One region of the Clostridium moutaii genome, then DNA from elsewhere that is predicted to be linked to it. Evidence: riboswitches for the same ligand, from Rfam matches in the RefSeq annotation. Region 1 holds a riboswitch; each other region holds the start of a gene.
The links. A riboswitch is a leader RNA that binds a small molecule or an ion and turns the genes downstream of it on or off. The one in region 1 is predicted to bind glycine.

Region 1 (3,286 bases):
GACTTTTTGCATCAGATGAAATTTATGCTGTGGATGCTTCAAGTTCCAGACTTGAATATTTGAAGGATAATTTGAAAGTCTGTAATATTGCAAGTGATGGTAAAAAAGGATATAAGTACCTTGTTGATAACTGTGATATTGTGGTTTTTAGTATAAAACCTCAGGTGTTAAAAGAAGTTTTAGGGAGTTTAAAGGATTTGGATTGGGATAGAGAGAAACAGTTTGTAATCTCCATTGTCGGGGGTATAAATACTTCGTTTATTGAGAAGTATTTAATGGATAAGGTTCCAGTGGTTAGAGTTATACCAAATACTCCTATGCTTGTTAATGCTGGGGCATCTGGAGTTGCAGGGGGAAAAACTGCATCTGAAGAACATACAGAATTGACTCTTAAAATTTTTGGAGCCCTTGGATTGACTTTTCATGTACCTGAAAATTTAATTGATTCCGTAATGGCTATAAGTGGATGTGGACCTGCGTACATATATATGCTTATTGAAGCTATGGCAGATGGCGGTGTGGAATTGGGCATACCTAGAAATATAGCACAAACTTTAGCAGCCCAGACAGTTATGGGTTCAGCTAAAATGGTTTTGGAAACTGGAGAGCATCCTGGGAGACTTAAAGACAATGTATGTTCTCCAGGTGGCTCCACTATTGCTGGAGTCAGAACTCTGGAACAGGGCAAATTTAGAGGAACTGTTATGAATGCCGTGGAAGCTGGAAAGACAAAAATGGAAGAAGTTGCAGAGAAATCCAAATAAATATTTTTAAGAGGTGAAAATAATATGATTAATATAAGAAGCAAAGATGAGCCTGTGGGAAGAATGGCTAAACTTATGGCTGGAATATTTTATTTTATGGCCAAAGAGATGATTGATAAACTAGGTGAGGATAAAGGAAAAGAGGCAATAAGAGAAGCTGTAACTAAGTTTGGAGAATTGAGAGCGGAAAATATGAAAGAAGAAGCTGTGGAGAGAGGACTTAAGATAAATGCAGAAACTTATGCCAAGGTAAAAGATATGCCTAGTATTTCCTGGGAAAGTGATCCTCACAATCCGGGCGATATAACTTACTGTCCTATGCATGATATGTGGAAACAGCTAAATGGAGAAGATATTGGAGCATTATATTGTGAGATAGATAAGATATTATATGACAAATTCAATATAGAATTTGAAAGACCACTCTGTAAGACAGCAGGTGATAAATGCTGTAGATTTGTGGTTAAAGATAAGAGATAATTTTATAAAAATCAATAAATAATATGTATTGTTTTTATTGAAATTATATGGAGCAAGGTGTATTATTAATGTAATAAAAGTTAAAAATTGGATGAACACAGCGTGAGATAATATTTGTTAACCGAAGGAGCAATGATGTACAGTCACAGTGTACACTCAAAAACTTTCAGGTAAAAATAGCGCTGTAGGACAGAACTCTGGAAAATCTGTTTTTTAACAGTACCGAAGGTGAAAGGTATTTGATATCGAAACTCTCAGGTAAATAAACAGGGATATGTGGACTAATTAGTCTTCATGTCCTTTTTTGTGTTATATAAAAATATAATAGGAGGTTTTGTCATGGAAAAATTAAAAAGAACTGCACTGTTTGATTCCTATGAAAAATATGGAGCAAAAATGATAAACTTTGCAGGATGGTCTATGCCGGTACAATTTGAAGGTATAATACCTGAGCATGAAGCAGTCCGAGAAAAGGCCGGATTATTTGACGTTTCACATATGGGTGAAGTGGACATAATGGGAAAAGATGCACTGCAATTTGTCCAGAATTTAATTACAAATGATGTATCTGTGCTTGAAGAAAATCAAATACTGTACACTCCTATGTGTTATCCAAATGGAGGCATTGTGGATGACATTATAGTTTACAGATTCAATAGTGAACATTTTTTCCTGGTGATAAATGCCGCAAATATTGAGAAAGATATTGACTGGATGTTGAGTAACAAGGGGAGTTTTGATGTTGATATCAAAAATATATCTTCTTCTATTATACAGCTTGCCATTCAGGGTCCAAAAGCTCAAAAAATACTTCAAAAGCTTACAAATACAGATTTAAGGGAAATCAAATTTTTCTTTTGTAAAAGAAATGTACTTGTTTCAGAGAAAGAATGCATGGTATCAAGAACTGGATATACAGGGGAAGATGGATTTGAAATTTACACTGGCACTGAAAATGCAGAGTATTTGTGGGATAAAATACTTGAAACCGGAAGGGAAGAGGGTATAAAACCAGTAGGGCTTGGTGCAAGGGATACTTTGAGGTTTGAAGTAAATCTACTCCTTTATGGAAATGAACTTTCAGAATCCATCACCCCTCTTGAAGCTGGAATTGGATTTTTTGTGAAACTTGATAAAAAAAGTTTTATAGGCAAGGATGCTCTTTTAAAACAGAAAAAGGAAGGGCTTAAGAGAAAAATAATTGGACTTAAAATGAAGGAAAGAGGCATTCCAAGGCATGGATATGAAGTTTTTGCAGAAGATAAAAAAATAGGTGAAGTGACTACAGGGTATCGTTCCCCATCACTTAAAAAGAATATAGGACTTGCCCTTGTGGATTTTAAATATTCTGGACTTGGAACTGAGATCTTTGTAAAAGTGAGAGGTAAACTTTTAAAAGCGGAAGTGGTAGACAAGAAATTTTATAAAAAAAATTATAAAAAATAATTAATTATACGGGGGGTTTGGAAAATGAAAGTTTTAGAAAGTGTACTGTATACCAAAGATCATGAGTGGATAAAAGTGGATGGAGATAAGGCTTATGTGGGAATTACTGATTTCGCCCAGGATTCTTTAGGAGATATTGTATTTGTGGATTTACCTGAAGTGGATTTTGAATTTGAAAAGGGGGAGGTGTTTGGAGCAGTGGAATCTGTAAAAGCAGCTTCAGATCTATATATACCTGTATCAGGTAAAATATTAGGGATAAATGAGGAACTTGTGGATAATCCGGAATATATCAATGAAGATCCTTATAAAAATTGGATGATTTTCATTAAAATGTCGGATGATTCGCAAGTTAAAGAGCTTCTAACCCCAGAGGACTATGAAAAATTATGCGGAGGGAAGTGATAATATGTATCCATATTTACCGTTGACAGATGAAGATAAACAGATTATGTTAAATAAAATAGGACTAAATGGTATAGATGATCTGTTTTCTGATATACCAGAGAATATACGATTAAATAGAAAATTGGATATAAATGATGGAATGTCTGAACTTGAGGTGAGTTCATATATGAAAAGCATTGCATCCCTAA
Region 2 (3,286 bases), on a different contig from region 1:
TTAAAGCTTACTTTATAAAAATAATTGACCTATATAAAAATTGACAAGATCTATCACCCAATTATGACATTCCTCCATCTATAGTTATTACCTGTCCCGTTATATATGATGATGATTCTCCTGCCAGGAAGCACACTGCCTTTGCTATATCAACACCGCTTCCAAATCTTCCTGTAGGTATTTCCTCCAATAGACTTTCTTTATCTTCAATTTTTAAACAAGAATTCATTTGGGTATCTATTACCCCTGGCGCAACTGCATTTACTCTAATATTAGATGGTGCCATTTCTTTTCCAAGAGATTTAGTAAAAAGATTTATTGCTCCTTTAGTGGCAGAATAAATTGTTTCACAAGAAGCACCCACATTTCCCCACATAGATGAAATATTTATTATAGAACCACTTTTCCTTGGAATCATGTATTTTAATGCACAATGGGTACAGTTGAGCATTCCCTTCAAATTAACATCTATTATAGAATTCCATTCATCCTGCTGCATATCTACAAAAAGTCCTATATGACAAACTCCCGCATTATTTACCAGTACATCTATTTTACCCATCTTATCTATAGTATTTTTTATTATCCTTTCAGCATCACTGTATAAACTCACATCTCCCTGTAAAACCACTCCCAAAGATCCTGCTTGCTTAACCATCTCCAGAGTCTTATATGCTCCCTTTTCATCTTGCTTAAAATTTATTACTACACAGGCGCCGCACTTTGCCATATTTACAGCAGTACTCCTCCCTATTCCCCTTGATGCTCCAGTGATTACAGCTACCTTTCCTCCTAAATCTTCCATCTTAAAACTCCTACCTTCTAAAGAAAATTTGATTTTAACTGTTGTTTCAATTAATATTATACATTAAATTTACATATTAAATTTAAATTATAATTAATTTGCATATTTTGTACATTTGTGCTATTATAATAGATAATAATTATTAATTAGTATTTTTTGTTTGGAGGGATATATATGAAATTAAAATTTCAAGGAAAACCTGTAAAGGTTTCTGGCAATACTCTTAAAATAGGTGATACAGTACCTGACTTTGCTGTTATAAATAACGCAATGGATACCATTTCTTTAAAAGATACAAAGGGAGTTAGAATATTTTTAACAGTACCTTCTATAGATACACCTGTTTGTGATTTAGAAACCAGAACTTTCAATGAGAAAACATCGGAAATTCCCGGTGTGACTGTATATACAATATCCATGGATTTGCCTTTTGCTCAAAACCGATGGTGTGCTGCTAACGGAATAAAAAATGTAATTACAGCATCAGACTTTAAGGACAGATTATTTGGTAAAAACTTTGGCACATATATGGATGATTTGGGTCTTTTAGCTAGAGCTGCTTTTGTAGCGGACAGCACAAATAAAATTATTTATGTAGAATACGTTCCCGAAGTTACAAATCAACCGAATTTTGATGCCATACTAGCTGCTGCTAAAAAGGCAAAATAACATAATAAAACAGAAAGGTTGCTGAGCCCTTAAATAAGCTGAGTAACTTTTTTATTTTTTGCTGCAAAACTGTATTTGAATTAATCCATAAAACATGTTATAATCACCTTAACAATTTAATAGGCTGGATGAAGTTAACGGAATATGTTTATTTTATAGTTTATAAACCGTTGTCGGACAAGCCTCTGGAGAGACTCTTAAGGAGCGCCGAAGGGGAAAGCTAATTATAGCGAAACTCTCAGGTAAAAGGGACAGGGGACTTTATGTTTAATATAGTAGAGCTTAGTATTTACTATTTTAAAGTCTTGTTTACCAGAGATTAATTTTATTTTAATCTCTTTTTATTTTCTCCCATAAATGGTTATCTTCCAGTGAAAGCTTTCAACTAAATATTAAGGAGATGGATAGAACAATGAACGCATTTATAACAGTACTTGGAAAAGATAAGGTAGGTATTATTTACAAAATAACTTCCGTATTATTTAAAAATAATATAAATATTTTGGATATTAACCAAACTCTAATAGAAAATTATTTTACCATGATAATGCTTGTAGACTTAAGTAAAATGAAAACAGATTTTACAAGTATAAAAAATGCTCTTGAAAACAAAGCTAAAGAAATAGGTGTTGTAGTTAAAATTCAAAGGGAAGACATATTTACTTCTATGCAAGAAATTTAGACTGGGGTGTGAATGAAATGATAAATACTAAAAATATAATGGAAACAATAAATATGATAGACAAAGAAAACCTGGATATAAGGACTATTACCATGGGTATATCCCTTATGGACTGTATTGATAGTGACGGAGATAAAGCACGGATAAAAATCTATGATAAAATAACCAGGTATGCTGAAAATTTAGTTAAAACTGCAGAACAAATTGAAACAGAATATGGTATACCGATAATACACAAAAGAGTATCCGTATCCCCTATTTCCCTTGTAGCTCAAGCAACTTCAGATACAGACTATGTAGGATTTGCAAAAATCTTGGATAAAACCACCGAAACTCTCGGTATAGATTTCATTGGAGGTTTTTCAGCACTTGTACATAAAGGTTATTCCAAAGGTGATAAAATACTTATAGAATCTATACCGGAAGCACTGGCATCCACCAAAAAAGTATGCTCTTCAGTAAATGTGGCAACTACAAAAGCAGGAATAAACATGAATGCAGTAAAGGATATGGGAAAGATAGTAAAAAGAACTGCTTATCTCACTAGAAAAGATGACAGCATAGGATGTGCCAAACTTGTAATATTTTCAAATGCTGTTGAGGATAATCCCTTTATGGCAGGAGCATTTCACGGCATTGGAGAGGCCGATGCAATAATAAATGTAGGTGTTAGCGGTCCCGGTGTTGTAAAATCCGCATTGGAAGAGGTAAAGAGTGGAAGTTTTAATGCAGTAGCTGAAACTATAAAAAAGACTGCCTTTAAGATAACTAGAATGGGTCAATTGGTGGCCGGTGAAGCCTCTAGAAGATTAAATGTCCCCTTTGGTATAGTTGATCTATCTCTGGCCCCAACACCTGCTGTAGGAGATAGTGTTGCAAGAATTCTTGAAGAAATGGGACTGGAGAGCTGTGGATGTCCAGGTACAACAGCAGCTCTCGCCCTTTTAAACGATGCCGTTAAAAAAGGTGGTATAATGGCTGCCTCCCAAGTTGGAGGGCTTAGTGGTGCCTTTATACCTGTAAGTGAAGATGAAGGGATGATAAGCGCAGTAAATGCAGGTTCCCTTAATTTAGAAAAATTAGAAGCTATGACCTGTGTATGTTCTGTAGGACTTGACATGATAGGAATA
Region 3 (3,286 bases), on a different contig from region 1:
CTTTGTCTCCATATTTATCTTCTAATTTGTGCACTTCAGGCATAAGCTGTTTGCATATTTCACATTTATCCCCCCAGTAATCTACAAATACTGGTTTATCAGTATAATCTAACACCTCTTCATTAAAATTTTGTTTTGTTAATTCAATCATTGTAATTTCCTCCTATTTCAAATTTTATTTTTTTCTATATAACCTTCTGCAGTAGTTGCTGCAATGGCACCGTCTGCTGCTGCAGTTATAACCTGTCTTAAAGATTTTTTTCTTATATCTCCTGCTGCAAATACACCTGAAATATCAGTTCTCATATCCTCATCTGTCAAAATATAACCTTTTTCATCCATAGTTACTTTTCCCTTAAATAATTGTGATATGGGATCATATCCTACAAATACAAAGCATCCATCTACTTTTAATTTACGAATTTCACCTGTAATTTTATTTTTTATAACCAATTGTTCCAATATCTCTTTTCCTACAGCTTCTTCCACAGTAGAATTCCATATGAATTTTATTTTAGAATTATGGAAAGCCTTATCCTGCAAGGATTTTGTTGCTCTTAATGCATCCCTTCTGTGTATAACCGTAACACTCTCCGCAAATTTTGTAAGATAGATAGCCTCTGTAATAGCTGAATCTCCCCCACCTATTACTGCTACATCTAAGTCTGTAAAAAAATCCGCATCACAAGTTGCACAATATGAAATTCCCCTGCCTCTCAATTCTCTTTCATTTTTAAAACCTGAAAGCCTTGGATTTGCACCTGTGGCAATTATTATTGTTCTAGCCCTATAAATATCTTTTTTGCTCTTTAAAACCTTAATTACCCCATCCATATCTACATCTACTATCTCATCTTTAGCAAATTTTACACCAAAGTCTGCTGCCTGATTTTTCATTCTCTCACTTAAATTTGTTCCTGTACAATTTTCAATGGAACCTGGGTAATTCTCAAGTTCATCTGTTGTAGTTATCTGTCCCCCATATTTTGTCCTTTCTATCAACAAAGTGTCCATTTTAGATCTTGCTGCATAAAGACCTGAAGATAACCCTGCTGGGCCTCCACCAATTATTATGCAATCATATATATGCTCCATTTTATACCTCCTCGTATTGTTAAAATACAAACAATTTTTTCTATTCAAGTGTATGCTCTTTACTTTTATAACAATAAGATTCTTCTTATCTATATTATACATCTGCTAAAGTTTATATTTTACAAGATCATAATCTATTAAAGAAAAATCATCTAATATTTTTTGACTCCAGTGTGGAATACCATAATCTCGAAAAAATTTTTCAGTAGTATGAATCCCCCTTTCTATATAATTCAAAGAATTAATATCTATAGCATCTTCAGTTTTTTCAGTTATTATGATAGTTCTATATGGAGTTTCATTAGGTTTTATGCTGCTCATAAGTGGATGGGTTAATAATATATGATTGCCATGTATATAATTCCTAACTCTTTCCAATACATCCATAACAGTACCCTCTATAAAGTCTATTTTATATTTATCTGTCAACTCTTCTTTACACATGGGATTATTAGTAACCACTATTATCGGTTCTATCATATTCTTTCTCCTTTTCAAAATTTTCAGTTAAATCCACATAAAATTAAGGACAGGGTAAAAGAATTCTCTTTTACCCTGTCCCTTTTACCTGAGAGATTTACTCCGTCGGTGCTAAAAGCTTTCCAGAGTTTTGTCCTTTTTCGGTCCTTTGACCTGAGAGATTCATATTATTTAAGAGAAATAATACTTACTCCTTCGGCTATCCATTTAAGGATACTATAGAATGATATTCTATAGTTAAGTAGTTCTTCAAAGAAATTTTTCTATGAAACTTTTCTTTATAATAAGAAAAGCAAACAATATACAAAATTTAATTTAACTAATTGTTTAAATTTCTACTTAATCTCCCGAAAAATTCATCCAGCTTATAATTAAAATTTATTTCCTATTTATTTTAATTATATATTACATCTGAATACTTTTCTATATATTTCAATAAGATTACATATTCCATTTTTTTATATCATCTATAATATTAACGATATACTCATAATGTATCTTAACATAACTACTCACTTATAATCTCTCCTTCAGTGGATATTATAACTTCCCTATAAGGAACTATAGTTTGAGATTTCAGCATAGAATTTTTCACTGCATTTACAATTCCACCACAGCATGGCACTTCCATTCTCACTACAGTTAAACTTTTCAAATTGTTATTTTTTATAATCTCTATAAGTTTTTCTTCATAGTAGCTTACATCATCCAGCTTTGGACAACCTATTACCACAATATGATCTTTAATAAAATCTTCATGGAAATTTGCATAGGCATAAGCCGTACAATCAGCTGCTACCAGAAGATTTGCATTTTTTAAATAAGTTGCCTTAGGATTTATAAGCTTCAATTGAACTGGCCACTGCCTAAGTTCTGATATAACACCGACATTTTCTTCAGCATTAGCATTAACCTTCCTATTTACCTTTACTTTTGGCCTTGATGTCCTATCTATACTTCTAGCTGTTGTTCCAGGGCACCCGCAGGGCATAGAAATTTTAAAATTATGTTTGTCTTTTTCTCTTTTTCTTTCCATAACTAATTTCTCATCATAATCTTTGCTTTCCCTTTCAATTATATTTATTGCACCTGTAGGACACTCAGGAAGGCAATCTCCAAGTCCATCACAGTATTCATCACTTATAAGCTGAGCTTTTCCATTTACCAATTCTATGGCATTCTCGTGGCAGGCATTTACACACAAACCACATCCATTACATTTTTTCTTATCTATATTAACAATCTTTCTTTTCATTTAAATTCCTCCCTTGTTTTCATGTCTCTATTATAATAAAATAAAATTATATAATCCGTATCTTATGTTACCATTATAATTATAATTTAATATTAAATAGATTGGAGAAGAACATGGAAAATATTACTGATATATTGAGTAATTGCATATTAATGAAACATTTTTCAAAAGATAATATCAAAAATTTTCTCAAAGAAATAAATTATACCTCAATGCGCTATTTAAAGGGAGAAGTTATAGCTATCGAGGAATCAGATTGTTCAAAAATAGGAATAGTCATAAGCGGAACTGTGGAGGTACAAAAAATATTTTCCTCTGGTAAAGCTATTACTATAAGTAGTTTAAAAGAAAGCGATATATTTGGCGAGGTCATAATATTCTCCAATAGAAATACCTATCCTGCTACTATAGTTGCATCAAGCAATACATATATAATATTTATATCTAAAGAAAATA

Region 2: another riboswitch for glycine. It lies ahead of AB8U03_RS12655 (ACT domain-containing protein); the one in region 1 lies ahead of gcvT (glycine cleavage system aminomethyltransferase GcvT).
Region 3: another riboswitch for glycine. It lies ahead of AB8U03_RS10745 (GrdX family protein); the one in region 1 lies ahead of gcvT (glycine cleavage system aminomethyltransferase GcvT).

The regions. Positions count from the first base shown of each region.
Region 1 covers NZ_JBGEWD010000006.1:155,339-158,624, reverse strand. The annotation lists gene proC (pyrroline-5-carboxylate reductase) at 1-764, shown strand, start outside; gene AB8U03_RS08255 (L-2-amino-thiazoline-4-carboxylic acid hydrolase) at 789-1,244, shown strand; glycine riboswitch at 1,432-1,524, shown strand; gene gcvT (glycine cleavage system aminomethyltransferase GcvT) at 1,584-2,690, shown strand; gene gcvH (glycine cleavage system protein GcvH) at 2,715-3,095, shown strand; gene gcvPA (aminomethyl-transferring glycine dehydrogenase subunit GcvPA) at 3,100-3,286, shown strand, end outside.
Region 2 covers NZ_JBGEWD010000012.1:66,775-70,060, forward strand. The annotation lists gene ymfI (elongation factor P 5-aminopentanone reductase) at 62-805, opposite strand; gene tpx (thiol peroxidase) at 980-1,474, shown strand; glycine riboswitch at 1,650-1,739, shown strand; gene AB8U03_RS12655 (ACT domain-containing protein) at 1,887-2,156, shown strand; gene AB8U03_RS12660 (PFL family protein) at 2,174-3,286, shown strand, end outside.
Region 3 covers NZ_JBGEWD010000009.1:103,619-106,904, forward strand. The annotation lists gene trxA (thioredoxin TrxA) at 1-151, opposite strand, end outside; gene trxB (thioredoxin-disulfide reductase) at 169-1,095, opposite strand; gene AB8U03_RS10745 (GrdX family protein) at 1,201-1,575, opposite strand; glycine riboswitch at 1,707-1,807, opposite strand; gene AB8U03_RS10750 (ATP-binding protein) at 2,084-2,830, opposite strand; gene AB8U03_RS10755 (Crp/Fnr family transcriptional regulator) at 2,944-3,286, shown strand, end outside.